One region of the Variovorax multivorans genome, then DNA from elsewhere that is predicted to be linked to it. Evidence: predicted binding sites of a transcription regulator. Region 1 holds the regulator's gene; each other region holds the start of a gene.
The links. The regulator LexA, encoded in region 1, represses DNA repair genes until DNA is damaged. The targets are predictions, from matches to a motif close to ACTGTATNNNNATACAGT.
Positions count from the first base shown of each region.

Region 2: a site for LexA is predicted at 6,826-6,843, ahead of recA (recombinase RecA). Genes of this name have one in related genera too.
Region 3: a site for LexA is predicted at 3,149-3,166, ahead of ACSFCA_RS14810 (PA0069 family radical SAM protein). Genes of this name have one in related genera too.

Region 1 is NZ_JBPJZL010000001.1:239,209-248,778, reverse strand. Features, by position in the region: gene ACSFCA_RS01170 (3-hydroxyacyl-CoA dehydrogenase) at 1-460, opposite strand, end outside; gene ACSFCA_RS01165 (MFS transporter) at 617-1,774, opposite strand; gene ACSFCA_RS01160 (D-2-hydroxyacid dehydrogenase family protein) at 1,771-2,778, opposite strand; gene ACSFCA_RS01155 (hypothetical protein) at 2,869-3,234, opposite strand; gene lexA (transcriptional repressor LexA) at 3,373-4,056, opposite strand; gene ACSFCA_RS01145 (asparaginase) at 4,130-5,095, shown strand; gene adk (adenylate kinase) at 5,144-5,800, opposite strand; gene kdsB (3-deoxy-manno-octulosonate cytidylyltransferase) at 5,935-6,708, opposite strand; gene ACSFCA_RS01130 (Trm112 family protein) at 6,705-6,887, opposite strand; gene lpxK (tetraacyldisaccharide 4'-kinase) at 6,868-7,896, opposite strand; gene ACSFCA_RS01120 (ExbD/TolR family protein) at 7,897-8,322, opposite strand; gene ACSFCA_RS01115 (MotA/TolQ/ExbB proton channel family protein) at 8,334-8,966, opposite strand; gene xseA (exodeoxyribonuclease VII large subunit) at 9,280-9,570, shown strand, end outside.
Region 2 is NZ_JBPJZL010000006.1:387,756-397,325, reverse strand. Features, by position in the region: gene ACSFCA_RS18090 (DNA topoisomerase III) at 1-2,263, opposite strand, end outside; gene ACSFCA_RS18085 (SET domain-containing protein) at 2,349-2,990, shown strand; gene ACSFCA_RS18080 (biotin--[acetyl-CoA-carboxylase] ligase) at 2,993-3,808, shown strand; gene ACSFCA_RS18075 (sporulation protein) at 3,814-4,011, shown strand; gene ACSFCA_RS18070 (sensor histidine kinase) at 4,025-5,467, opposite strand; gene ACSFCA_RS18065 (response regulator transcription factor) at 5,523-6,194, opposite strand; gene ACSFCA_RS18060 (MarR family winged helix-turn-helix transcriptional regulator) at 6,258-6,743, opposite strand; gene recA (recombinase RecA) at 6,890-7,996, shown strand; gene recX (recombination regulator RecX) at 8,039-8,497, shown strand; gene ACSFCA_RS18045 (SRPBCC family protein) at 8,481-8,909, shown strand; gene ACSFCA_RS18040 (mandelate racemase/muconate lactonizing enzyme family protein) at 8,915-9,570, opposite strand, start outside.
Region 3 is NZ_JBPJZL010000005.1:297,839-307,408, reverse strand. Features, by position in the region: gene ACSFCA_RS14830 (SRPBCC family protein) at 1-962, opposite strand, end outside; gene ACSFCA_RS14825 (SAM-dependent methyltransferase) at 1,006-1,962, opposite strand; gene ACSFCA_RS14820 (thiol-disulfide oxidoreductase DCC family protein) at 1,998-2,420, opposite strand; gene ACSFCA_RS14815 (GbsR/MarR family transcriptional regulator) at 2,480-3,070, opposite strand; gene ACSFCA_RS14810 (PA0069 family radical SAM protein) at 3,191-4,285, shown strand; gene ACSFCA_RS14805 (MarR family winged helix-turn-helix transcriptional regulator) at 4,282-4,836, opposite strand; gene ACSFCA_RS14800 (LysR family transcriptional regulator) at 5,153-6,085, shown strand; gene ACSFCA_RS14795 (hypothetical protein) at 6,347-7,189, shown strand; gene ACSFCA_RS14790 (GTP-binding protein) at 7,186-7,728, shown strand; gene ACSFCA_RS14785 (roadblock/LC7 domain-containing protein) at 7,779-8,120, shown strand; gene ACSFCA_RS14780 (hypothetical protein) at 8,274-8,633, shown strand; gene ACSFCA_RS14775 (LysR family transcriptional regulator) at 8,662-9,570, shown strand, end outside.

The DNA.
Region 1 (9,570 bases):
CGACCACCTTCATCAGCGGCACGGGGTTGAAGAAGTGGAAGCCCGCGATGCGCTCGGGGCGCTTGAGCCCGGCCGCGATCGCCGTCACCGAGAGCGAAGAAGTGTTGGTGACCAGCGTGGCGGTCTCGGCCACCACGCCTTCGAGCTCGCGGAACAGCTTGCGCTTGATTTCCAGATCTTCGACCACGGCTTCGATCACAAGATCGCAGCCGGCCAGCGCCTGGATGGAATCGACGGCCTTGACGCGGGCGATCTGGGCATCGCGCGTGGCGGCGTCGATCTTGTTCTTCTCGTGCAGCTTGTTCCATTGGGCGACGAGGGCTTCGCGGCCGCGTTCGGCGGCGCCCGCGAAGCTGTCGAGCAGCAGCACTTCGCTGCCCGCCTGGGCGGCAATCTGCGCGATGCCGCGACCCATGGCGCCGGCGCCGATGACGCCGATTCGGGAGTAGTTCACTGTCATTTGCTGGAGATTTTCACTGGTTGGGTGGTATCCGGGCCTGCCGTGCAGGCGCCAAAGTAGGTGTCGAAGCAGGTGCCGAGCAGATGCTGCTGTCGAAGGCTTCGATTTTGCAGTCCCGCGCGGATGGGGCGTGACGGGTTTTACGCGGAGGCGTTTTCAGGCCGTGCGGCGGCTGCGGTCGATGGCCACGCTCAGCGCAATGGCGATCAGCACCAGGCCCAGGCCGGCCCAGCTCATCCAGGCGCCCGCATCGTTGGCGAGCAGCCAGCCGCCGAGCGCAGCGCCCACGGCCTGGCCGGTATAGATGCCGGAACTGTTGAGCGCCACCGAGCCCGGCGCGAGTGCGGGCGCCAGGCCCACCAGCCGGGCCTGTTGGGCCGAATTGGTGGCGAAGCAACCCAGACCCCAGGGAACGAGCACAACGGCCAGCCAGGCGAGCGTGGAGGCCAGCGGCCACACGAGCAGGCTCGAAGCGATCAGCACGGTCGTGATCAGCACCATGCGGCCGGCGCCCACGCGGTCGATGTACCGGCTGACCACCATGTTGCCGACCAGCCCGCAAACGCCGAACAGCGCCCACATCACGCTCAGTGTGGTGGCGTCGGCACCGAAGCTCTGCTTGAGGATCGGACCGAAATAGCTGAACAGCACGAACTGGCCGGCGCCCTGCAGCGCCGTGACCGACACGATGCCCATCAGCACCGGGCTGCGCAACACGCGCAACCATGCTTCGGCGGTCAACGCGGCAGGGCGGATGCCGCCCGGCAAGGTGAGCCAGATCGATGTCGCGCTCGCGACACTGAGTGCCGCGATTGCCATGAAAGCCATGCGCCAGCCCAGATGCCCGCCGATCAGCGCGCCGATGGGCAGGCCCAGCACCGATGCCATCGACCAGCCGAGGAAGACGAAGGTGACGGCGCGTCCGCGATGCTCGGGCGGCACCAGCATGCCGGCGCAGGCCGCAGCCTGGGGCGTGAAGATGGCCGGCGCGATCACCGTGAGCATGCGCACCGGCAGCAGGGCGCCGAAGCTCGGCATCAGCGCGCAGAGGACGTGGCCGGCGGCGTACCAGAGCAGGGTGATGGCCAGCAGTTGCCGGCGGTCCCAGCCCGCCACTGCGGCGGCCAGCAGCGGAGCGCCGATGCACATCACCGCCGCGGCGGCCGTGATCAGTTGCCCCGCGGTGGCGACCGTGACCGAGAGCGATGTGCTGATTTCATTGAGCGTGCCGGGCACCACCATCACGCCCGTGCCAATCACGAAATTGCCAACGAGCAGCGCCCAGAGCGCACCCTGTGGCGCCGGCCGGCTCACCGGCGGACCTGCAGCGCGCCGGGATTCACGATGTTCGTGGGGTTGCCGTTGATGTAGCTCACGACGTTGTCGAAGGCCTGCCCGAAATAGCTTTCGTAGCTTTCCTGCTCGACGTAGCCGATGTGCGGCGTGCAGATGCAGTTCTCGAGGCGCAGCAGCGCATGGCCTTGCAGCGGCGGCTCGCTCTCGAACACGTCGATGGCTGCCAGCCCGGGGCGGCCGCGGTTGAGTGCGGCGAGCAGGGCGTCGGCTTCGACCAGTTCGGCGCGCGAGGTGTTAACGAACAACGCAGTCGGCTTCATGCGCGAGAGGTCTTCCAGCGTGATGAGACCGTTGGTTTCTTCGTTGAGCCGCAGATGCACCGACAGCACGTCTGCAGCGGCGAAGAACTCGTGACGGTTCTGCGCGACCTGGAAGCCGTCGGAGCGGGCCTTGGCGCAGCTGGCTTCACGGCCCCAGATCACGACCTGCATTCCGAAGGCCTGCCCATAGCGCGCGACCAACTGGCCGATGCGGCCATAGCCCCAGATGCACAGCGTCTTGCCCTTGAGCACCGAGCCGAGCCCGAAGTTGGGCGGCATCGAGGCCGACTTGAGGCCTGACTGTTGCCATGCACCGTGCTTGAGGTTGCTGATGTACTGGGGCAGCCGGCGCATGGCAGCCATGATGAGCGCCCAAGTGAGCTCCGCAGGCGCCTGCGGAGAGCCCGAGCCTTCCGCCACCGCCACGCCGCGCTCGGTGCAGGCCGCGACGTCGATGTGCCCGGCGACGCGCCCGGTCTGCGAGATGAGCTTGAGCTTGGGCAGCTTCTCGATCAGCTGGCGCGAGATATGGGTGCGCTCGCGGATCAGCACGATCACGTCGGCATCCTTGAGGCGGACCGACAGTTGCCCGATGCCCTTCACCGTGTTGGTGTAGACCTTGGCCGCGTACGCGTCCAGCTTGGCGGCGCAGCGCAATTTGCGCACGGCGTCCTGGTAATCGTCGAGGATCACAATGTTCATGGCGTGCCATTGTGCCTCGCAGCATTGGAATGTCGTGCCCGTGAACGTTTGGATACCCGCCCCCACAGCCGCTCGCAGGGGTGTTCGGGCTCAATGCAGGCGTGTTGAACGCGGGGGCGTGGCCATGGTTTCGGCGGTTTCGAGCGCTGCCAGCCGGTCGAGTTCGGCGCAGACGTCGGCCATGCGACCAGAGATCACGACGCGGTTGCTGTGCTGCTGGCCCTTGCCGTCGACCACGCGGACCACGCGCAACGGACGCGCTGGGGCTGTGGGCGTTGCAGTGCCGCTGGAGCGGGCGGTGCAGGCAGGGCGCACTGCTACATAGCGCAATCCGGCCGAGGTTTCGGCTGCGTCGAGGCGATCCCTGCGGTGAGGGCGGCGCGCCGGCATCAGGCGGCTGGCCAGCGATTGCAGCGGCATCCAGAAATCAGCGATGGCGAGGAGGGCGATTCCCATGTGAACTCCAAAAAAGTATGAGGTTGAACACAGGCAGGATTTCTTGAATCGGCCGCGACAGGGTGATGGCGACTCTTCGCCATACGCCCGCCACCTGTCGCTGCCGGATGGGGTGCTGCGGAAAGCAGGCCGCGAGGCCTACATCAGCATGGTGTTGCGGATGAGGCCAACCGCGAGGCCTTCGATTTCGAAAGGCTCGCCCGGCTGGACGATGATGGTCGGGTAGTCGGGGTTTTCGGCGTGCAGTTCGATGACCTGCTTGTTGCGCTTCAGGCGCTTGACGGTCACTTCGTCACCCAGGCGCGCAACCACGATCTGGCCGTTGCGCGCTTCCTTGGTGGCCTGCACCGCGAGCAGGTCGCCGTCCATGATGCCGGCGTCGCGCATCGACATGCCGCGCACCTTGAGCAAATAGTCGGGTTGGCGCTGAAACAGCGTGTTCTCGACGTAGTAGGTCTGGTCGACGTGTTCTTGCGCCAGGATGGGGGAGCCGGCTGCGACGCGGCCAATGAGCGGCAGCGCCAGCTGGGCCATGCCGGGCAGCGAGAGCGAGAACTGGCCACCTTCGCGATGACGCGTTTCGTTGAGAGAGCGCAGGGCGTCGCCCTTGAGGCGGATGCCGCGGGAGGTGCCGCTGACGAGTTCGATGACGCCCTTGCGTGCCAGCGCCTGCAGGTGCTCTTCGGCGGCGTTGGCCGACTTGAACCCGAGCTCATTGGCGATTTCGGCGCGCGTGGGTGGCGCACCAGTGCGTGCGATGGCGCTCTGGATGAGATCCAGGATCTGCTGCTGGCGGGCTGTAAGCTTCACGGCGAACTGCATATGTGGTTCCTTGCGGCACTGGCTAGATATCCAGTACCTGTATTTTTAACCAGTTTTTAAAAGTTGACAAGCCATGGTCAATTCCTCTTCGCCTGAAGTGCGCCGTCGTGTGGTGGTTTTGGGAACGGGCGGCACCATTGCCGGCCGGGCAGCCAGCAGCGGCGACAACATCGGCTACACCGCCGGGCAGGTGGGCGTGGCCGATCTGTTGGGCGGGATCGAGGCGCCCCAGGGTGTATCGCTGGAAGCAGAGCAGGTGGCGCAGGTCGACAGCAAGGACATGTCGTTCGACATCTGGCAGCAGCTGGCCCGGCGCTGTGCGCATTGGCTGGCCCAGGCCGACGTGGCGGGCGTGGTGATCACGCATGGCACCGACACGCTCGAAGAGACGGCGTTCTTCCTGCACTCTGTGCTGGCTCCGTCCAAGCCCGTGGTGCTCACCTGTGCGATGCGCCCGGCCACCGCGCTGGCGCCCGACGGACCGCAGAACGTGCGCGACGCCGTCAGCGTCGCCGCGACGGAAGGCGCACGGGGCGTGACCGTGGTGTGCGCCGGCGCTATCCACAGTGGCGTCGATATCCAGAAGGTGCACACCTATCGGCTCGATGCCTTTGCTTCAGGCGATGCGGGGCCGGTCGGCTACGTCGAAGAAGGAGAGGTGCGCCGTGTCCGGGAGTGGCCCGAGGGATCGGCGTCGCAGGCGTCGAAGCTCTTCGAGGCGACCTCCGTGCAGTGGCCCCGCGTCGAGATCGTCGTGAGCCATGCCGGCGTCAGCGGAGCTGTGATCGAAGCCCTGCTGCAGCACGGCGCTGCCGGGCCCGTGCGCGGGCTGGTGCTCGCCGCCACCGGCAACGGCACCCTGCACCATGCGTTGGAAGCGTCAGCGCTCAAGGCGCAGGACGCGGGCGTTGCGGTGGTTCGAGCCACGCGTTGCGCGAACGGACGCATCCTGCCGAAGGCCGGGGACCAGCTCCGTGATGCGGGCGCGCTGACACCCGCGAAGGCGCGCATCGCGCTGATGCTGGAACTACTGGGGTGAAAACAAAACCGCCCCGTTGAAGGGGCGGTTTCGGGAATCAGATCGGGATCAGCTGCTCAGTGCAGCCAGCGCACGCTGCGTGATCTCGTCGACCGTGCCCACACCCTTGATGGCGCGGTACTTCGGCGCGGCGGCTGGGTCGGTCTTGGCCCAGGCGGAGTAGTAGTCGACCAGTGGCCGCGTCTGCTGGCTGTACACGTCGAGCCGCTTGCGCACGGTTTCTTCCTTGTCGTCTTCGCGCTGGATCAGGTCTTCACCAGTGACGTCGTCCTTACCTTCCACCTTGGGCGGATTGAACTTGACGTGGTAGGTGCGGCCCGAGGCCGGGTGCGAGCGGCGGCCGCTCATGCGTTCGATGATGTCGCTGAAGGGCACGTCGATTTCGAGCACGTAGTCGAGCTTGACGCCGGCCGCCTTCATAGCGTCGGCCTGGGGGATGGTGCGCGGGAAACCGTCGAACAGGAAGCCGGCTGCGCAATCGGGCTGCGCAATACGTTCCTTGACGAGATTGATGATCAGGTCGTCGCTGACCAGGGCGCCTGCGTCCATGACGGCCTTGGCTTGCAGCCCGAGCGGCGTGCCGGCCTTGACAGCAGCGCGCAGCATGTCGCCGGTCGAAATCTGGGGAATGCTGTATTTTTGGCAGATGAAGGCCGCTTGCGTGCCTTTGCCCGCCCCGGGCGCGCCCAGCAAAATTAGTCTCATGGTGTCCTCGGACGGTTCTTAGATTTTGTGTCGCGCCGAGCGTCGGCCCGAGGGCTGGGCAAGGCGGAGTTGCGTCGAGGATAGCACGCGTGCCCTCGAAGAATTTCCACCGCCCGCGCAGGCATGGGAGCGCCTCAGGCGGGAGGCGCGGCGGCGAAGACGGCGCGCACGCGCGCCAGGTCTTCGGGCGTGTCGATGCCCGGTCCGGGTGCAACATGGCTCACGTACACCGCGATGCGATGGCCGTGCCACAGCGCGCGCAGCTGTTCGAGTGCCTCGGTCGCCTCGACGGGAGCCGGTGGCAGCGAGGGAAACTGTCGCACGAAGCCCGCGCGATAGCCGTAGATGCCGATGTGACGCAGCGGGGCAGGGGTAGGCAGCACCGCAGGCGCCGCGCCATTGGCGGAGCCGTCACGCCACCAAGGGATTGGTGCGCGGCTGAAGTACATGGCGTTGCCTTGCGCGTCCAGCACGGCCTTCACTACGTTGGGGTTCATGAAGTCGTCGACAGAGTCGATTTCGTGGGCGGCCGTGCTCATCGCGGCTTCTGCATGGGTGGCCAGCGTGGATGCCACGGCGTCGATCAGCGCGGGGTCGATCAGCGGCTCGTCGCCTTGAACGTTGACGACGATGTCGTCGCCGTCAAGGCCCAGCAGTTCGCATGCCTCGGCCAGCCGGTCGGTGCCGCTGGGATGGTCTTGACGAGTGAGGATGGCCTCGACACCGTGCGCCTGGCATGCCGCAATGATCGACGGGTCGTCGCCAGCGACCACCACGCGCGCCGCGCCGGATTCGCTGGCGCGCTGCGCCACGCGCACCACCATGGGCACGCCGGCGATGTCGGCCAGGGGTTTGTTGGGAAGCCGTGTCGACGCCAGGCGCGCCGGCACCAGAACGGTGAAGCTCACAGCCCGAGCTCTTCGTCGGAGAGCGTGCGTGCTTCGTTTTCGAGCAGCACCGGAATGCCGTCGCGCACGGGATAGGCGAGGCGCGCGCTGCGCGAGCAGAGCTCCTGCTTCTCGGGGTTCCAGGTCAGCGGCCCTTTGGTGACGGGGCAGACGAGCAGTTCAAGCAGCTTGATATCCATCGAGCGATGATAGCTTTGCGTCGAGCGCGGCGAAGAATTCCGCGGAGGGCGCGAACTCCAGCGGCACGGCCAGCGCATCGGGCACCTTGCGCCACAGTTTGACGGCGTCTTTTTCGGTGCAGACGAGGGTGCTCGCCGTGTCTGCGGGGCGCTGCCAATCCTCGAAATCGAAGTGATCGGGCAGTGTGATGGTGTTGGCGAGCTTCAGGCCGCGCGCGCGCAGCATGTCGAAGAAGGCCTCGGGCCGTGCGATGGCCGCCAGTGCTGTCACGGGCTGGCCGGCAAGGGCGGCCAATGGCACGCGCTTCCCGTCACTGCCCACCGCATCGTGCGCGAGAGCCCGGGTGGCCGTATGGCCCCCGGCAAAGGCCGGCCGTGCCCCGCTGTGCAGCACCAGATCGCAGCGGCGTGGCCAGGCTTCGCGCAACGGACCTGCGGGCAGTTGCCAGCCATTGCCGATGCCCCGGTCGTCGAACACGCAGATCTCGATGTCGCGCGCAAGCGCCAAGTGTTGCAGACCATCGTCGCTCACGATGACCTGCGTGGCCGGATGCCGCTCGAGCAAGGCGCGCGCGGCATCGATGCGCTGGCGTGCAACGAACACCGGCGCCTTCGTGGCATGGTGAATCAGCGCGGGTTCGTCTCCCACATCTTGCGGATCACTGTCGCCGAGCACTTCGCGGCAGTCATCGGTGCGGCGGCCGTAGCCGCGCGACACCACGCCGACCCGAAATCCCCGCTCTTGCAGATGTCGCACAACGGCCATCACGACTGGAGTCTTGCCGGCCCCGCCTGCAATCACATTGCCAACCACGATCACCGGGACGCGCACACGCTCGGTCCGCAGCCATCCCGCGCGATAGAGCCACCCACGCGCGGCGAAAAGCGCAGCGTAGATGAGCGACAGCGGCCACAGCAGGCAAGCCAGAGGGCCGCGGCTCAACCAGGCGTTCTGCAGCCGCGAGGCCGACGGCGAACCCGTGCTGCCGCTGCTGCCGTCGGAAGGCACTCAGTGCCCGGCTTGCGCCGTCGACTGTGCGGCGAAGGTGATCTGCATCAGGCCGGCGCGGCGCGCGGCCTCCATCACCGTCACCACCGCCTGGTGCGGGCTGGTCGCGTCGGCGCTGATGATCACCACGCTGTCCTTGCCGCCGGTGGCCGCTGCGGCGAGGGCGGCCGTCACGGTCTCCACGCTGCGGTCGGCCACCGGGTTCTTGTTGATCGAGTAGCGGCCGTCGGCCGACACCGCCACGATCACTTCCTTCGGGTAGTCGCGCTGCGCATCGACGTCCGCCGTTGGCAGCCGCAGCTGCATCTCGGTGAACTTGCTGTAGGTGGTCGACAGCATCAGGAAGATCAGGATCACCAGCAGCACGTCGATGAACGGGATCAGGTTGATCTCCGGCTCGTCGCGCGCGCCGTGGCGGAACTGCATGCGGGCGCGGGTCATTTGCGCAGGGCGTTCAGGTGGCGGGCAAAACGCTCGCCTGAGAGTTCGAGATTCAGCAGGTATTCGTCGACCCGGCTGCGGAAATAGCGCCAGAAGATCAGCGTCGGAATGGCGACGATCAGGCCGAAGGCCGTGTTGTAGAGCGCGATCGAGATGCCGTGCGCCAGTTGCGCAGGGTTGCCCGAGCCGACAGCGCCGCTGCCCGGCGACTGCGAGCCGAAGATCTCGATCATGCCGATCACCGTGCCCAGCAGCCCCAGCAGCGGGGCTGCCGACGCGATGGTAGCCAAGGCAGGCAGGTAGCGCTCGAGCTTGTGCGCCACGGTGCGGCCGGAGGCCTCCATGGCGGCGCGCAGGTCGTCTTCGGTGCAGCGCGGATTGGCGTTCAACGCTCGCAGGCCTGCGGCCAGCACCTGGCCGAGCATCGAGTTGCGTTCAAGTTTGGTCACGATGTCCGGGCCGGGAATGGCGCCGTGCGACACGGTGATGGTTTCGTCGAGCAGCTTCGGCGGCAGTACCCTCACGGTCTTGAGACTCGTGAAACGTTCTATAACCAGCGCGAGCGCAATGACTGAACAAGCGAGCAAGGGCCAGATTGGCCAACCCGCGGCAACTATGATGGAAAACAAGAAAATCCTCCGGCCCGTAGACTGCAAATGCGCGGCGATTATCCACTGAGCCCACCATCGGCACGCGCCTTGTTTTTGTGTCGGCAAGGACGCACAGATTCTGTGGATAACTTTGTGATTAACCTGCTGCGCAACTCATCCGGACCCGCATGGGGCGGCCTTTCCGCTAGATCGACTGAATTTTGAGCAGCACTTTTTTCAATGAAATCAATGGCTTGCACGAGAAACCGTGCGCCTGCCCCGCACCGGGGTCTGATGACGAGGGGCGTGCGGCCCGTTGTGGAAGAGTGGCATTTGGCCGAGCGTGCATTTTGTGAACTTGCGTGAATCGAATTCCGCGCCCGGGCCGCGTGTCTGGGCAGTGGGCGCGCTGTGCCATGCGGTGGCCGACGCGCTCGATGCGCGCTTCAATCCGGTGACCGTGCGCGGCGAGATCTCGGGTTTTTCGCGCGCGTCAAGTGGACATTGTTACTTCGCGCTCAAGGACGAGTCCGGCCAGCTGCGCTGCGCGATGTTCCGGCGGGCAGCCGGTTTGCTCGACTTTTCGCCTCGCGATGGCGATCAGGTCGAGGTGCGCGGGCGTCTTGCGGTGTACGAGCCACGC
Region 2 (9,570 bases), on a different contig from region 1:
CGCCGCTGTCTTCGTTCTTGTCGTCGCCGAAGTCGAACTCCAGCTTCCAGTTCTTCGCTTCCTCGTCGTACTTGATGACGATCTCGGAGGTGAAGGGCCAGCCGGCCTTGGAGCGGAAGCCTTCCAGCGGGCCGATGTGCTTGTCGCGCAGCAGCGCCTCGGCCTCGGCGACCTCGAAGGTGCGCCCGGCCGGCGACTTGCCGAACGAGAAGCCGCAGGCGTCTTCGCCGGTGCCGCTCTTGCCGGTGCAGGCGTAGCGGCGGTAGTTTTCGCGCACGATGCCGCTGCAGTTGGGGCACGGCGTCTGCAGGGTCGCGTAGTCGCCCGGCACGGTGTCGCGGTCGTATTCCTTGGCCTTCTTGACGATGTGCTCGGTCATCGCCGCGATCTCGCGCATGAAGGCGTCGCGGCTGAGCGCGCCCTTCTCCATCTGAGCGAGCTTGTATTCCCACTCGCCGGTCAGCTCGGCCTTGGAGAGTTCTTCCACGCCCAGGCCGCGCAGCAGCGTCATGAGCTGGAAGGCCTTGGCCGTAGGAATCAGCTCGCGGCCTTCGCGCAGCATGTACTTCTCGGTGATCAGGCCTTCGATGGTGGCCGCGCGCGTGGCTGGCGTGCCCAGGCCCTTCTCCTGCATGGCCTCGCGCAGCTCGTCGTCGTCGATGGTCTTGCCCGCGCCTTCCATGGCGCCGAGCAGCGTCGCTTCGGAGTAGCGTGCGGGCGGGCGCGTCTTCAGGCCCTTGGTGTCGACCGACTCGGCCTTCACGATCTCGCCCGGCTTCACCGGCACGAGGCGCTTGCCGTCCTTGTCGTCTTCCTTCTCGTCGTCTTGCGCTTCCTTGCCGTAGATGGCGAGCCAGCCGGGCTTGACCAGTACCTTGCCGTCGGTGCGGAAGGGATACTTCTTGCCGCCCTGCTCCACCGTGCTGATGCGCGTGGTCACCTGGTGTTCGGCGCTCGGGAAGAACACCGACATGAAGCGCCGCACCACGAAGTCATAGAGCTTCTGCTCGGCATCGCTCAGGCCGCTTGGCGCCTGCAGCGTCGGGATGATGGCGAAGTGATCCGACACCTTGGCGTTGTCGAAGATGCGCTTGTTGGGCTTGACGTAGTTGCCGTCGACCGCCTGCTGGGCGAACGGCGCCAGGTGCTTCATGCCGCTCGTGGCGAGCATGCCCATGGTCTGCTTGACCACCGGCAGATAGTCTTCCGGCAGCGCGCGCGAATCGGTACGCGGGTAGGTCAGCGCCTTGTGGCGTTCGTACAGGCTCTGCGCCAGCGCCAGCGTGGTCTTGGCGCTGAAGCCGAAGCGGCCGTTGGCCTCGCGCTGCAGCGAGGTCAGGTCGAACAGCGCGGGCGAGGCCTGCGTGGTGGGCTTGCTCTCTTCCGTCACCGTGGCGGGCTTGCCGCGCGAGGCGTCGGCGATGGCGCGGGCTTCCTGCTCGTTCCACACGCGGTCGGCGCGCTGTTCGGAGTCGGGCTCGCCGTTAGCCAGGAGCGGCGCGTTGGCCTTCTTCCAGTCGGGGTTGAACCACTTGCCCGGGTACTCGCCGGCCTCGGCCGCGAAGCTGCCGTGGATTTCCCAGTAGTCGCGCGAGACGAACTTGCGGATCTGCTCCTCGCGCTCCACAACGACGGAGAGGGTCGGCGTCTGCACGCGGCCCACGGTCGTGAGGAAGAAGCCGCCGTCGCGCGAATTGAACGCGGTCATGGCGCGCGTGCCGTTGATGCCCACCAGCCAGTCGGCCTCGGAGCGCGAGCGCGCAGCGTCGGCCAGGCCCTGCATCTGCTTTTCGGTGCGCAGCGCGTCGAAGCCGTCGCGAATGGCCTGCGGCGTCATCGACTGCAGCCACAGGCGCTTGACCGGCTTGTGAAGGCCGGCTTTGCCGCCGGCGTATTGCTCGATCAGGCGGAAGATCAGTTCGCCCTCGCGCCCCGCGTCGCAGGCGTTGATGAGCTGCGTCACGTCCTTGCGCTTGGCCTGCTTGACCACGGCGTTCAGGCGCGTCTTCGTCTTGTCGACCGGCTTGAGGTCGAAATGAGGCGGGATCACCGGCAGGTTGGCAAAGCTCCATTTGCCTCGCTTGACGTCGAACTCCTCGGGCGCCTGGATTTCGACCAGGTGACCGACAGCGCTGGTCACGACATAGGTGTCGTTCTCGAAATGCTCGTCATGTTTGTCGAATTTCCCTGCAACCGGCGTGAGGGCACGGACGATGTCCTGTGCCACCGACGGCTTTTCTGCGATTACCAAAGTCTTTGTCATCTAAGGGCTCTCTATACTCTGCGGCTTCCCGCGTGCGCACGCGCACACGCGCATGTGTGCATATTCAAACTAACAGACTTCGGCGATGCCTTCCAAATCCCCACTTTCCGCCGGTCGCCGCATCCAGACGCGGCGCTCGAATGTCCATGGCAACGGCGTGTTCGCCGTGCAGGATCTGGCCGAGGGCGAAACGCTGATCGAATACAAGGGCGAAGTCATCAACTGGAAGGAGGCGCTGCGCCGCCATCCGCATGACCCGGCCCAGCCGAATCACACCTTTTACTTTCACATCGACGACGGGCGTGTGATCGACGGCAACGTCAAGGGCAACGCCGCCCGCTGGATCAACCACTCGTGCGAGCCGAACTGCGAAGCCGACGAGGTCGATGGGCGCGTTTATATCAAGGCGCTGCGCAACATCTCCGCCGGCGAAGAGCTCAACTACGACTACGGCCTGATCATCGACGAGCCGTATACGCCAAAGCTTCTGTCCGAATTTCCTTGCTGGTGCGGCTCGGAGCAGTGCCGCGGCACGCTGCTGACGCCCAAGGACGATGAGGACGAAAAGAAGAAAAAGAAGAAGGCCAAGAAGAAGGCTGAAAAGAAAAAGGCCGAGAAGAAAGAAGCCAAGAAGGCTGAAAAGAAGGCCGACAAAAAAGCCGAGAAGAAATCCGAAAAGAAGGCGGAGAAAAAATCCGCCAAGAAGGAAAAGTCCGCCGAGGACTGACCATGAGCAGCAGCACCTCGGCCGCCTGGTTCGAAGACCGGATCGCCGCGTCGGTCGCTCCGCTGCTGCCCGGCTTCGTGGTCGAGGCCGTGGCCGAAATCGACTCCACCAATACTGAGCTGATGCGCCGTGCGCGTGCCGGCCGCGTCGAGCCCGTGCTGCTCGTGGCCGAGCGCCAGACCGCGGGGCGCGGCCGTCTCGGGCGGCCCTGGCAGAGCGCGCCGCAGCAGGAAGAATCGGCCTCGCTGACCTTCTCGCTCGGCCTGCCTCTGGCGCCGGCCGACTGGTCTGGCCTGTCGCTCGCAGTCGGTGTCAGCGTGGCCGAAAGCCTCGATCCCTCGGGCGCGCACAAGGTCGGCCTCAAGTGGCCCAACGACGTGTGGGTGAACGACTGCAAGCTGGTCGGCATCCTCATCGAAACCGCGCTGCCGTCCACCGGCAAGCCGGATGCGCCGCGCTATCTCGTGATCGGCATCGGTATCAACATCGGCGCGCGCGAAGGCGATGGCATGCGCACACCGCCGGCCTGGCTGCGCCAGTGGCACCCCGGGGCCACCGCGCCGGAAGTGCTGTGCGAACTGGCCGAGCCGCTGGTGCGCAGCGTGCTCGAATTCGAGGCCAGGGGCTTCGCGTCTTTTGCCGAGCGCTTTGCCGCGCGCGACGTGCTGCGCGGCCGCGAAGTGGTGCTCAGCGACGGCACCGCCGGCCTGTGCGAAGGCGTGGCCTGGGGCGGCGAGCTGCAGGTGCGTACCGACGCCGGCCTGCAGCTGATCTCGAGTGATGAAGTGAGCGTGCGCCCTCGCGGCATGACCCTCTGACACGTATGAAGCTGCGCCTGCTCCTCATCGTTCTGCTGCTGGCCAATGCCGGCTATTTCTTGTGGGCGCGCGGCGATCTTGCCGGCTTCGGCCTGGCTCCGGCCGCGCTCAACGAGCGGGAGCCACAGCGCATGTCGCGCCAGATCCACCCCGAGTGGCTGCAGATCCGCAAGGAAGCGAAACCGGGCGCGCCCGCTCCCTGATTCCCCTGATCAATCAAGGTGCCGCTTCACCCTCGAAGCGCACCGTGAACAGCGCTCCCGGCGGCTGCTTGCCAGGATGCGCATCCTCCAGCTTCACCCGCGCGCGGTGCTGGTTCGCAATCTCCAGCACGATAGGCAAGCCCAGGCCCGAGCCGTCGGCCTCGTTGCCGAGCACACGGTAGAAAGGCTCGAACACCAGTTCGCGGTCGGCCTCGGCGATGCCGGGGCCGTTGTCCTCCACCTGCAGCAGCAGCACGTGGCCGAAGGGGTCGGCCAGCACGCGCACGGTGATCAGGCCGGGGCGCTCGGGCGTCGACGGCGTGTAGTTGATCGCGTTGTCGACCAGGTTGCGCACCAGCTCCTTCAGCAGCGTTGCGTTGCCGTCGAACATCACGCCCGGTGCGCCCGCTTCCGCGCCGTCGTAGCCCAGGTCGATGCGCTTCTCGATCGCGCGCGGCACCGCCTCGCGCACCACCTCGATGGTGAGCCGCGCCAGGTCGCAGGGCTGGTGGTGCGCGTTGGCGCTGTTGCCTTCGGCGCGCGCCAGTGACAGCAGCTGGTTCACCGTGTGCGTGGCGCGCTTGCTCGCGCGGCCGATCTGCTTGAGCGATTGCTTGAGCTCGTCGGCGTTGGCGCCTTCGCGCTGCGCCAGGTCGGCCTGCATGCGCAGGCCCGCGAGCGGCGTCTTCAGCTGGTGCGCCGCGTCGGCCAGGAAGCGCTTCTGCGTGCCGATCGAATCGTTGAGCTTGTCGAGCAGTTCATTCACCGACGACACCAGCGGCACCACTTCCAGTGGCACCGACGATTCGTCGAGCGGGCTCAGGTCGCCCGGGCGCCGCTCGCGGATGCGCGCCTCCACCACCGACAGGGGCTTGATACCGCGCACCAGCGCCAGCCAGATCAGCAGCACCGCCAGCGGCAGGATGGCGAACTGCGGCAGCAGCACGCCCTTGATGATCTCGGCCGCCAGCACCGACTGCTTCTCGCGCGTCTCGGCCAGCTGCAGCAGCGTGGGCGGAACGTCGTCGGTGCCGCTGGCGATCCACATCGAGGCCACGCGTACCTCCTTGCCATGCAGGGCGCTGTTGTGCAGGAACACCTGGCCGGCCGGCAGCGGTTCGTCGAGGCCGGGCATCGGAATGTCGCGCTCGCCGCTCAGCAGCGTGTCGTGGCCGTCGAGCAGCTGGTAGTACACGTGGCCGGCATCGTCGGCCCGCAGGATCTCGCGCGCCGATTGCGACAGCACGAACTGCGTATGCCCTTCCTTCACCGTCACCAGCTCGGCAAGGGCCTTCACGTTGTGTTCGAGCGCGCGGTCGAAGGGCGCGTTGGCAATGCCCTGCGCCACCAGCCAGGTGACGCCGATGCTCACCGGCACCAGCAGCAGCAGCGGCGTGAGCATCCAGTCGAGGATCTCGCCGAAAAGCGAGCGCTGCGCGCGCTGGAAGAGCTTCATCGCGCCAAGTCCTCCGGCATGCCGCCGCCCGCGCGTGGCGGCTGCCGCGTCGTCGTCACTGGATTTTTTCGAGGCAGTAGCCCAGCCCGCGCACCGTCGCGATGCGCACAGGCCCCTTCTCGATCTTCTTGCGCAGGCGGTGGATGTAGACCTCGATGGCGTTGAGGCTCACCTCCTCGCCCCATTCGCAAAGGCGGTCGACCAGCTGGTCCTTGCTCACCAGCCGGCCGGCGCGCTGCAGCAGCACTTCGAGCAGGCCGAGTTCGCGCGCCGACAGCTCGATCATCTTGCCGTCGATGGTGGCCACGCGGCCAGCCTGGTCGTACACCAGCGGGCCGTGGCGGATGGCGTTGCTGGTGGTGCCCATGCCGCGCCGCGTGAGGGCGCGCACGCGCGCTTCGAGCTCCTGCAGGCTGAAGGGCTTGGCCATGTAGTCGTCGGCGCCGTGGTCCAGGCCCTTGACGCGTTCCTCGACGCTGTCGGCCGCGGTGAGCACCAGCACCGGCAACTGCGAGCCGCGCGCGCGCAGGCGCTTGAGGATCTCGATGCCGTGCAGGCTGGGCAGCCCGAGGTCGAGGATCAGCAGGTCGAACTCGTCATGGGTCATGAGCGCGGTGTCGGCCTGCGAGCCGTTCGCCACGTGGTCGACCGCCGCGCCCGAGGTGCGCAGGCTGCGCAGCAGGGCATCGGCCAGCACCTGGTCGTCTTCGGCAATCAGAATCCGCATGCGTCACCTCCGGCCCGTTCGGGCGCCAAACCGGCGCCGTTCACATTTGTCTCTGGGGCGAGTCTAGCCCGCTGTGTAGGCTTCCAGTCCAATCGTTACCACGGTGGCGATCTCGTCGCCGACGCTGTTTCGGAACTCGCTCTCGGCCTGCGTCACCGCGCTGCGGAAGGCGTCGAGCCAGGCCAGTCCGTCGGCGGTGAAGAGCACGCGCCGCGCCCGCGCATCGAGCGGATCGGGCCCGCGCGTGACCAGCCCCCAGGCCTCGCACTGGTCGACCAGCGCACCCATCGCCTGCTTGGTCATGCCGGCGCGCTCGGCCAGCTCCGTGAGGCGCGAGCCCTCGCGCGCCAGGTGCCGCGTGATGTGGATGTGCGCCGCGCTCACCTGCGCGCGCGCCGCGAGGTTCGACAGCGCCAGCGGCACGTCGACGTCGTGCGCCATCAGCTCCAGCACGCGCTCGTCGAAGCGGCGCATGGCGTGGCCGAGCAGGCGGCCCAGGTGGGTCTGGCGCCAGGCATCGGGGTCGGTCGGGAAAGCGGCTTCGGCCATGGCGGTAAATGGTAAAGCAAACTGACCAAAAAATGGGTTTACGCCAACCCATGAGCCCCTACACTACTGTTCAAGCATCCAGCCTGTAGTTAAAAGCAGATCGGATGAAACCCAACACAAACCGTTGATTTTCAAGGAGTTTCCACATGGACGCAGTCGTCAAGGGCGCAAGCATCTCGGTCGCCAACAGTGAAAAAGCCAAGGCGCTGCAAGCCGCGCTGGCCCAGATCGAAAAGCAGTTCGGCAAGGGCACGATCATGCGGCTCGGCGAAGGCGAGGCGCTCGAAGACATCCAGGTGGTTTCCACCGGCTCGCTGGGCCTGGACATCGCGCTGGGCGTCGGCGGCCTGCCGCGCGGCCGCGTGATCGAAATCTACGGCCCGGAATCGTCGGGCAAGACCACGCTCACGCTGCAAGTCATTGCCGCCATGCAGAAGCAGGCCGGCACCTGCGCCTTCGTCGACGCCGAACACGCGCTCGACGTGCAGTACGCCCAGAAGCTCGGCGTGAACCTGTCCGACCTGCTGATCAGCCAGCCCGACACCGGCGAGCAGGCCCTTGAAATCGTCGATTCGCTGGTGCGTTCTGGTGCCGTCGACCTGATCGTCATCGACTCGGTCGCCGCCCTCACGCCCAAGGCCGAAATCGAAGGCGAAATGGGCGACTCGCTGCCCGGCCTGCAGGCCCGCCTGATGAGCCAGGCGCTGCGCAAGCTCACGGCCACGATCAAGAAGACCAACTGCATGGTCATCTTCATCAACCAGATCCGCATGAAGATCGGCGTGATGTTCGGCTCGCCCGAAACCACCACCGGCGGCAACGCGCTGAAGTTCTACGCCTCGGTGCGCCTGGACATCCGCCGCATCGGCACCATCAAGAAGGGCGACGAGGCCATCGGCAACGAAACCAAGGTGAAGGTGGTGAAGAACAAGGTCTCGCCCCCGTTCAAGACGGCGGAGTTCGACATCCTGTTCGGCGAAGGCATCAGCCGCGAAGGCGAGATCATCGACATGGGCGTGACCGCCAAGATCGTCGACAAGTCGGGCGCCTGGTATGCCTACAACGGCGAGAAGATCGGCCAGGGCCGCGACAACGCCCGCGAGTTCCTGCGCGAGAACCCCGAGCTGTCGCGCGAGATCGAGAACAAGGTGCGCGAATCGCTGGGCATCCCGTTGCTGGCCGCCGATGCCGGCGCCACGCCCGAGAAGCCGCAGAAGGCTGCCAAGGCCGAGAAGGCCGACAAGGGCGAATAAGCCAGAGCGCGGCTCCCCGGGGGCCGCGCGAGCGACCCCCGCATGGCATTCAACGCCCCGTCCCTCAAAGGCCGCGCACTGCGCCTGCTGAGTCAGCGCGAGCATTCACGCGCGGAGCTGGAGCGCAAGCTGGCAAAGCATGAAGAAGAGCCCGGCACGCTGGCCAAGGCGCTCGACGAGCTGGCAGCGAAAGACTTCATCAGCGAGCCGCGCGTGGTGGCCTCGGTGCTCAACCAGCGTGCCGCCCGCTCGGGCGCGCTGCGGGTGAAGCAGGAGCTGCAGGCCAAGGGCATCGCCCCAGAGGCCATCGCTGAAGCGGTGGCCAGCCTGCAGGAGACAGAAGTCGAACGCGCCACGGCCCTGTGGCGCCACCGCTTCGACGCGCCGCCCGCCGATGCGAAGGAGCGGGCCAAGCAGATGCGATTCCTGATGGCGCGCGGGTTCTCCGGCGCCGTCGTGTCCAAGGTACTCAGGAGCGATTTCGATGAAACCGACGAATGAAGACCACGCCGCGCAGTCCCGCGTCATCACGCAGCGCGTGCAGTGCGAATGGCGCCGCGCCTATGTGCTGGCGGCCGATCCGAAGCGGCTGCCCGACTGGGCCAGCGGCCTCGCCAAGAGCGCGCTGGTGCCGCACGGCGACCACTGGATCGTGCGCACGCCCGAGAGCGGCGAGGCCCGCATGCGCTTCGCGCCGCGCAACGACCTCGGTGTGCTCGACCACTGGGTCGCGCCCGAAGGCGTGCCCGAGGTCTACCTGCCGTTCCGCGTGATCGGCGTTGCGCCCGACGCCTGCGAGCTGCAGTTCACGCTGCTGCGCCAACCGCACATGGACGATGCGGCCTTCGAGCGCGATGCACAGTGGATCGCCCGCGACCTGCAGGCGTTGCGCAACCTGCTCGAAGCCGGCTGACCGACTCAGCCGCGCACCACGATCGGCGCGAACTTGCGCCGTGCCTTCAACTGGTCGGCATCCCACTCGATGCCCAGCCCCGGCGTCTCCGGCGCCACCGCATGGCCGCCTTCGATGCGCAGCCGACTCGTCGTGAGGTCGTCGAGCTGCGGGATGTATTCCACCCAGCGCGCATTCGGCACCGCTGCGCACAGGCTCACGTGCAGCTCCATCAGGAAGTGCGGGCACATCGCGATGTTGTGCGCTTCCGCGAGATGCGCGATCTTCAGCCACGGCGTGATGCCGCCCACGCGCGCCACGTCGGCCTGCACGATGGAGCAGGCGCCCTGCTGGATGTATTCCGCAAACTGCGACGGGTGGTACATCGACTCGCCCACCGCGATCGGCACGCTGGTGCTCGCCAGCAGCTGCGCATGTCCGCGCACGTGCTCGGCTGGCATCGGCTCCTCGAACCACGCGAGATCGAGCGGCGCGTACTGGCGCGCGCGGCGAATGGCTTCGGCCACGGTGAAGCTCTGGTTGGCATCGACCATCAGCTCGAAGTCCGCGCCCACGGCTTCGCGCACGGCCGAAAGGCGTGCGATGTCCTGCGCCACATGCGGCTTTCCGACCTTGATCTTCGCGCCGAGAAAGCCGTCGGCCTTCGCAGCCAGCGTCTGCT
Region 3 (9,570 bases), on a different contig from region 1:
TTGAGCAGCAGCTGCATGACCCGGTCCGCATACCAGTTGAAGCGCGTGCTCAGGCGCCACGACACCTCGACACGCAGCTCGGTGCCGCCGTCGCGCGGGGTCAGCGTGTAGGTGGCGTCGCGCAGGTCGAAATACTGGCCGCCGATCATCACGTGGTCGTCGAGCGCTCCGGCCGGGAAGGAGTCTGGTGAGAAGCGAAAGCGCCACTTCAGCAGGCGGTTGGGCTGCCACTCGGTGACGATTTCTTCGAAGTGCACGTTCTTCTGCCATTGCACCTGGCGCACGCGGCCCTCGGGTGTGTCGACGGTCACGCCCGACACCGGCATCGGCACGCCGATGCGGTAGGCCCATGCGTCGCCGACTTCGCTGGGGCGGATGTCGCGCGCGGCGTTGAGTTCGTGCCACACACGCTCGGCCGGCGCGGCAATGAAGAGCGTGCGCGAGGTGTTCGAGAACTGGTCCGGGTTGGGCAATTGGGGCTCGATGCCGCCGAGCAGCAGCGGCATCAGGGCGAAGCTGTAGAGCGCGGGCTTGGGCCAGTTGGTGATGCGGCACACGATGCCCATCGCCAGACCGCCGACGCTGCCCATCACCGCGAACAGCGGAATGATGACGATCGCACAGATGATGCCTTCGATGAACACCGCCAGCGTGCCGGCGACGAAGAGCGCGGTCGCCACCCACGGCGCCCAGAGGTAGTAGCCCCAGCTGCGGCGCTCGATGCGCTCGGCCAGGTACACCGTGACCGCGCCGCACACTGCGGGCACGAAGTACACGAATGACCCGAGCATCGGCGAGAAGCGCTGGCCAGGCCCGCCGACGAAGACGATGCGCAGCACCAGCGCGACGAGCGCGCCCGCCAGGATCGGCCAGAACCACGCGAAGGGCATGCGACGCCTGGGTTCGGCCTGCTCGGCGGGGGCGAGCTCGGATAGCCTGCTTTCTTCGTTGTCGTTGCTCATGTGGAAACCTCTTCTCCTCGTTGTGCTTGTGTTGTTCGTTCTGTCAGTCGGCGCGGCGCTTCGCCGTGACCATGCAGTAGTCGAAGTCGCGCCAGAACATGCCCAGCGCGAGCGCGCAGTAACTGGCCACGATGTGCTTGCGCCGCCACGGGCTGAGCTTGCCGCGCGCCTTCCAGAGCTCGGCCAGCGTGAAGCGGGTGGCCAGCACCGGGATGTGCAGCGCACTGGGCGCCACGCGCCAGCGCAGCGACTTCACCTCGATATCGTCGAAGCCGTGCTCGCGCAGCGCGGCGACGAAGTCTTCGCGCACGGCCAGCGTGGGCACGGCCCAGCTGTCGGCCCACAGGCGGTGCAGCCAGCTGGCCAGGCGGCCGGGTTGGGGCCGCAGCAGAAAGCCGTCAACGACAGCCAGCCGCGCACCGGGCTTCAGCAGCCGTGCGGCTTCGCGGATGAAGTCGGCCTTGGCGGTGCCGTCGGCATAGCAGGCGCTTTCGACAGCCCACGCGCCATCGGCTTGCGCGGCGGGCAGGCCGGTGCGTGTGTAGTCGGCTTCGAGGTGCGCCATGCGGTCGGCCACGCCGGCAGCGGCGTCGAGCTTCGCGGCAATGCGGTTCTGCACGGCGACGTTGGTCACGGTGATGGCGTAGAGCGATGGATCGTCGCCGACCAGCGTGCGCGCGGTGGCGCCGGCGCCGCAGCCCATGTCGATCACGCAGCGGCGTGGCGCGGTGCCGGGCTGTGCGTCGCCGAGCTGCAGCGCGCTGCCGACCACGCGGTTCATCTCCACCAGCATGCCTTCGCGCCGCAGCGGATTCAGTCCCGCGCGCCAGAAGCCGAAGTGCATGTTGTAGCTGGGGCTCCAGGCGCTGTAGTCGACTGCGACTTCGGTGAAGTAGTCCTGCGTGTCCTCGGACGTGATGGGCGCGCTGGCGTGGCTTGCCGGAGTGCGCAGGGGCGTTTCGTGCGGCACGCGGAAGTCGGGCTGGAAGACAGTGGGCATGGCGATTCCCTCGGTGGTTGCTTGTTCGTTGGTTCTCAGAGGCGGCAGTTGCCGTCGTCGCAGGAAGGCGCGACGCGCCCCGCCAGCCTTGCGGCCAGCCAGCGCGGAATGCGGTAGCGGTTGCGCGCCAGCAGCGCATAGGCGCGGTCGGCCAGCGGCGCGACGATCGGCAGGTCGAGCAGGAAGCTGCCGCTCGACAGGCCCACCGCCGTGCGGCAGATGCGGATTGCGGGCACGCCGACGAAGACCCGGCCTTCAGCGTCCGACACGTGAATGGCGGCCATCAATGCATCACGCGGTGCCGGGCCGTTGCTGAACGCCGCTGGCGAGCAGTCGACCAGTTGCAGCCGGCCCGCCACATCGCGCGCCTTGAGGCTGCCCATTTCAGCCGAGCAGATCGCGCAGCTTGCGTCGAAGTAGATCGTGAGCGGGTAGGCAGGAAGGGCGGTGTGGCTCATGGTGCTTTTGGTTCTCGATATTTCTGTCAAAACAGAAACTGACGGACAAAAAAAGGGCCTCAGATCATCGGCAGGCTGGCATGGTGCGCGTCCGGGTCTGCGTCCTTGCCCTTGTCGGTCGAAGCTGCATCACCGCGCACGAATCTTTGCACGCTCGCGCCCAGCGTCATCACCTTGTCGAGCGTGCCGGGCGACAGCCGCAGCATTTCGTCGGCCCAGGTGGCGAGCTTGTCCATGAGTTCCATGGTGGAGCGGATGCGGTCCTGCGCATCGGCCGGTTCCTTCTGGAAGTCGGGGCTGGAGACCAGCTCGCGCAGCACGCGCACGGTGGGGTCGAATTCGCGTTCCTTGCGCTCGCGCACGACGGTGCGGAACAGCTCCCACACGTCGACGCTGGTCTCGAAATAGTCGCGCCGGTCGCCCAGCGTGTGGGTCACGCGCACGAGATTCCAGGCCTGCAGCTCCTTCAGGCTGTTGCTGATGTTGGAGCGGGCGACGCCGAGCGTGTCGCACAGCTCCTCGGCGTTCATGGGCTTGCCGTGCGCGAAGAGCAGGGCGTGGATCTGCGAGACGGTGCGGTTGACGCCCCACATGGAGCCCATTTCGCCCCAGTGCAGGACGAACTTGCGTTGAATGTCGGTGAGTTCCATGGCGTCGAGTTTAGGATTTACGAAATTTCTGTCAATAGAGAAATTGAAAAACTGGCGACAACGGTGAATCAGTGGAATACTGTATGAATAAACAGTAAATCCAGCATCGAAGGAGTTGCCATGCCAGCTGCCCGGATCCCCATTCATGCCATCAAGGGCCGCGGCGCGGCCACGCACATCGCGCACCGCTTCTCGAAGGACGAGCGCAACGCCTTCGACGACGGCTGGGGCACGCTCGAAGAAGGCGTGGCCGAGGCCGATGAACTGCAGCCCATTGCCACCGAAGTGCGCTTCGAGGACGTGAAATCGGTGCTCAACGGGAACGACTCGCCCGACATCTACTTCGACCGCTCGCTCAATCCGTACCGCGGTTGCGAACATGGCTGCATCTACTGCTTCGCCCGGCCCACGCACAGCTACCTGAACCTCTCGCCCGGACTCGACTTCGAGACCAAGTTGATCGCCAAGCGCAACATCGTCGAAGTGCTGCGCACCGAGCTCGGGCGCAAGAGTTACAAGCCCAGCTACATCGCCATCGGCACCGCCACTGACTGCTACCAGCCCATCGAGCGCGATCTGCGGCTCACGCGCTCCATCATCGAACTACTGCAGGAAACGCGGCATCCATTCGCACTGGTCACCAAGTCGAGCGCCATCGAGCGCGACCTCGACCTGATCGCCCCCATGGCGGCCGAGCACCTGGTGGCCGTGTACGTGACCGTGACCACGCTCGACGGCGAACTCGCCCGCAAGCTTGAGCCGCGCGCCGCCGCGCCGCATCGCCGGCTGCGCACCATCCGCACGCTGACCGACGCCGGCGTGCCGGTCGGCGTGAGCGTGGCGCCGCAGATTCCCTTCGTCACTGAAGACATGGAGCAGGTGCTTGAAGCCGCGTGGGAGGCCGGCGCGCGCAGCGCCTTCTACACGGTGGTGCGGCTGCCGTGGGAGGTGGCGCCACTCTTCAAGGAATGGCTGATGCTGCACTATCCGCAGCGCGCCGACCGCATCATGGCGCGCATCCACGAGATGCGCGGCGGCAAGGACTACGACGCCGACTTCGCCACGCGCATGAAGGGCTCGGGCCTGTGGGCCGACCTGATCCACCAGCGCTTCGAGAAGGCCACGAACCGCCTCGGCTACAACCGCGAGCGCATTCCGCTGGATGTCACTGCGTTCCGGCCACCGGGTGCGGCAGGGCAGGGCAATTTGTTCTAGCCGTACTCAGGCGCGCACTCGGGCCACCGATGCCGCGTGCCGCCCGAGCGGCGGTCGGCTTTTTCCGGGACCACGCCCAGCGCGCTCAGTTCCCTGCCGCGCAGTTCGAGCCGGTGCAGGCACTCCAGAAGGATGTCGAGATGCTCCGCGTCGATGCCGTCGAGAAGATCCATGTTGAGGCGGGCGACCCGCGGAAACAGCGCATCGCAGAGCTCGCGGCCGGTAGGGCTCAAACGCACATGCACTTCGCGGCCGTCCTGCGCATCCTGGCGCCGCTCCACCAGTTTCTTTTCGCTGAGGCTACGCAGGCCGCGTGAGGTGCGCACACGGTCCAGTTGCAGGCGCTCGGCAAATGCGGAGGAGGTGATCTCGCCGATCTGCGCAAGCATGCCGATCATTCCCCACTCGCGATGCGTGATGCCGAAGCCGCCTTCGACCAGGCGGGTTGCCATGCCGCTGCAGGCACGCACGGCACGCGACAGCCGGTACAGGAGCAGGTCGTCCAGGGAGCGCGGATCGCGCAGGGCATCTGCATTGGGAAAGGCTTGCATGCGAATCGGAAATGAAGAACTGTGGCCAAGCCGCTTTGGCGGCAAGTGATTGATTAGATTAACTATTGACTGCCTGTTTATAACAAAGCAACAAAGGATAAATAGTGTCAAAACAAATATCGATATGCAGGTCTTTATTTTTGAACGCTCGTCAAGGTCAATGGGTCAGCTTCTGCTCAGTGTCGATGTAATTGTGCCGGTGCCGAATGGCGCTGTGTGATTGCAATTCGGGTATCGATCGATAGCAGTTGCGAAGTTGAAAAAAACCGAACGCCGCAAGCAAATCGTATTTCCGCCATTCACAGAAAGAATATCCGTGCTCGATCTGAACGAAGTCGCAATGTTCGTGCAAGTTGCGCGCCTCGGCAGTTTTGCCGAGGCCGCGCGGCAGCTGCGCATGCCATCGGCAACGGTGAGCCGGCGCATCCAGCAACTCGAGGCGCGCCTTGGCACCCGGCTGATGCAGCGCTCCACCCGCAAGCTGACGCTGACGAACGCAGGCCAGACCTTTCACGAGCGATGCGGCCCGGCGGTCGAGGAGCTGATCGAAGCCGGTCAATCGCACGTCGCGGATAGCCAGGAGCCGAGCGGCGTGATCCGGGTGGCCGCCTCGGCCAGCTTCTTCGAATACTTCGAAATGGAATGGGTGTCGGCCTTTCTCGCTGCACACCCCCTGGTGCAAATCGACTTTGTTCTCAGCGATATCACGGCCGACCTCATTGCCGACCGCATCGACGTCGCGTTTCGCATCGGGTCCCTGCCGGACTCCAGCTATGTTGCCCGCAGGATCTTTGCAAGCTACGGGGGGCTTCTTGCCAGTCCTGCCTATCTGGCGGCGCATGGTGCGCCCGCCGATCTGGAGGAATTGAGCAGGCACGCGTGCGTGACACAGCCACCAGAGACCGGAAATCTCGCCATCTGGCGCCTCCAGGGGGCCGACGGCATAGAGGAAGAGGTGCGAGTGAGAGGGTGCTTCACCAGCAACATGCAAGTGGCGTTGCGCGAGGCCGCTTGCGCCGGGCTCGGCATCGTCGCGCTGCCGTCGATCCTGACGGCGGCGGAGGTGGCGGCTGGCCGGCTGGTGCCAGTGCTGCCGCAATACATGCGGGCGGGCCGCGGCTTGAGCGTCGTCTACCCCAGCCGCCAGCAGCGGCCGCTGGCAGTCTCGGCGTTCGTCGACATGGCCGTGGAAAAGCTCAGCCTGCAGGAGTGGACACCGTCGTCCCCCGCATTAATTGACGTCTCGTAATTCATTGGTGAATCGCATTTCGCGATTCACCCAATTGCGGGCGCCGGGTGAGCCATATTGGGCGTGGATGCCCCTATTTGGTGCGTTTTGCATTGGCTGCCACCAGGATTGCCTCGAAAACTGAGCGGCTGAATTTCATTCAGGGTGCTAGCGGAGAGTACCAAAGTTCGTAAACAATTGTCACACGCGATCTCTCGATAGAGAGGCGTATTGCTGATCCATTTCCGCTCTGTTGGGAGCGTATCTCAGGATCGCCTCGAATTGGACGAGTCTTTCGGTGCAGGCCAATTCATTCGTCTTCGTCGTTCCTCCGATCTGGAGGTGAACGGATTTTCTTTGTTGCAAGGATGGACAGCGGATGCACACACGGTCTTTGAGCGCAGCGAAACAACCGGGATTCGAACGACTCGGGCATCGCGTCACGTGGTCATGCTGAGGCTCGGCGTCTACAAGTTGCCGATGGCCGAGGTCGTCGTGATCCAGACGATTGTCCGGCTGTATGCGAGTGACGCCGCCTTTCCGTGGCAGCTGGTCAATGCGCCGCCGTACGACGCGCTGCTCGTCGATGCCGTCGCCGTGGAGCACGAATATCCCAAGGTGGTCGGCATGGCCGCCGCCGTGCTCAGGCTCACGCGCATGAATTCGGGCGGACAGCCCAACGCGCTGGAACGCCCGATACGTGCCGACAAGCTGCAGCGCTGGCTCAAGAGCACCGAGCAGGCATTGCGCGAGGCGCAGCCCGGAGGCCTGACCCTGGACGAGCAAACCGCCCTGGAGGTCGAGGTTTCGGACGCGGTCCGCTTCATGCTGCGTCGCTGGCCGCCGGCCATGCTGCTGCGCAATGACCTGGACAACATCCGCATGGCAAGCCTGCTGTCGAGGCGCGCGCTGAACGCGGCCGAACTGGCCGACCTCAGCCAGCTTCCGTTTGCCCAATGCGTTGCCTTCCTGCAGGCGCTGCGCACGGCAGGCGTGCTCGAACTGCGCGTCGAGCAGGCCCTGCCGCCGCTGTTCACGCCGCGGCTCGACAGGCCGATCCGCGCAGACTTCGCGCGAGGTCTCCTCAACGGCATTCGCCGCCGCCTGGGATTGCGAGTTTCATGAAGGAATACAAGATTCTTCTTACCGGCACGGTGGGCGCGGGCAAGACGACGGCGATCGGATGCGTGAGCGACACCTTGCCGGTCATGACCGAGGTGCCCAACTCCGACACGTCGATCGGCAAACAGCTCACCACCGTGGGCCTCGACTTCGGCCAGCTCACGCTGGACAACGGCGACCGCGTCCGCCTGTTCGGCACGCCCGGGCAGGCCCGCTTCGACTTTCTCTGGAAGATCCTCGCCAGGAACGCGCTGGGCCTGATTGTGCTGATGGACAACTCGCGGCCCGATCCGCTGGGCGACCTGTCCACGTACATGCAGGGCTTTGCCGAATCCCTGCGGACGCTGCCGTGCGTCGTCGGGGTGGGGCGGATGCACCGTCACCCCGTGCCTACCCTCGACGACTACGCGCAAAGACTCGAGTCCATGGGCCGGGTGTTTCCGATTCTCGATGTGGACGTGCGAAGCAGGAGTGACGTGATCCTGCTGATCGACACGCTGCTGATGCAACTTGAAGCCGACATGCAGGGAGAGAAAGAGTGAGTGTTCGACATGGCTTGTCCAGGACGGCAACCGCGCACGCGCAACGCGAGGTGCAGAAACTGGTCGATGAGCTGAGCGGGGTGACGTCCGCCGTGGTGGCTACCGCGGACGGTTTCGATGTGGCTTCCGCGAGCACCGGCGATGCGGATCCTGCCCGCGTGGCTGCAATGGCCAGCTCCATCGTGGCGATCGGCGGCGTCGTTTCCGAAGAAGCCGGCCTCGGCCGGCACAAGAGCGTGATGATCCTGACGGAATCGGGCTTCGCGATTTTCTGCAGCGTGCACCGGTGCGATGGTGAACTCGTCATCAACGTGATCGCCCGGGACAGTGCAGTCCCGGCGCTGGTGGCCTACCGGGCGACCCAACTCGCCAAGACCCTCGCCGAGGTATGACGACGGCAGATTTGATTTCCACGCGAAGCCTGTCCGGCGCAACGCTCCCTTCGAGATTCCTTCCGCCCCTTCAAGGCCCATGCGTTTTTGCGTAGCGCAGCGGCTTCTTTTTGTACGCAGCAACCTTTTTCAACGATCCGACTGGAGAACGACTTGGCATCCATCAAACAAACGCTCGAAGACATCCTGAATATCGACGGCGCCATGTGCGCGGCCGTCGTCGACTCGGGCAGCGGCATGATCCTTGGCTCGGCGGGGTCGGGCGTGGACGTGGAAGTCGCCGCCGCCGGCAACACGGAAGTCGTGCGCGCCAAGCTCAAGACCATGCAGGCGCTGGGCCTGAACGACGTGATCGAGGACATCCTGATCACCCTGGGCAAGCAGTACCACATCATCCGCCCCTCGGCATCGAAGGAAGGTGTCTTTCTCTACGTCGTGCTCGACAAGCAGCGCGCCAACCTCGCCCTGGCCCGCCGCAAGACGCAGGACGTCGACAAGCTGATGGACTTCTGAAATCAGCAGAAAGGCAGAAAGAATCTCCGTGCTCGACCTGAACGAAGTCGCAATGTTTGTGCAAGTTGCACGCCTCGGCAGCTTTGCGGAAGCCGGGCGGCAACTGCGCGTGCCGTCGGCGACGGTGAGCCGTCGCATCCGGCAACTCGAGGCGCACCTGGGCACCCGGCTGTTGCAGCGCTCGACCCGCAAACTGGCGTTGACCAACGCCGGCCGGTCCTTCCAGGAACGATGCGGCCCGGCGGTCGAGGCGTTGATAGGCGCGGGGCGGCTGCAGGTCGAGGGCGGCCAGGAACCGAGCGGCTTGATACGCGTGGCCGCGCCGGCCAGTTTTTTCGATTTTTTCGAAATGGAATGGGTGGCCGATTTCCTGGCCGCGCATCCGCGGGTGCGGCTGGACTTCGTTCTTGATGATGTCGTGGCCGACCTCATCGGCGATCGCATCGACGTCGCTTTTCGCGGCGGACCCTTGCAGGACTCGAGCTACGTGGCCCGCAAGATCTTCGCAAGCTACGGGGGGCTTCTTGCCAGCCCCGCCTACCTGGCAGCGCGGGGCGCACCCACCAGCCTGCAGGAGCTCCTCGAGCACGACTGCGTGACGCAGCCGCCGGACACCGGCAATCTCTCGACCTGGCGCCTGCAAGGCCCCGGCGGCGTGGAAGAAGACGTGCGGGTGAGGGGACGCTTCATCAGCAACGTGCAGGGCGTGCTGCTCAAGGCTGCGTGTGCAGGGCTGGGCATCTCCGCGCTGCCGTCGATCCTGACGGCGTCCGACGTGGCGGCCGGCCGGCTGGTGCCGGTGCTGCCGCAGTACATGCGGGCGGGGCGCGGCCTGAGCGTCATCTACGCCAGTCGCCAGTACGTTCCGCAGGCGGTGTCCACGTTCGTCGACATGGCGATGGAAAAGCTCAGCCAGCAGGATTGGGCGCCTGCGTCC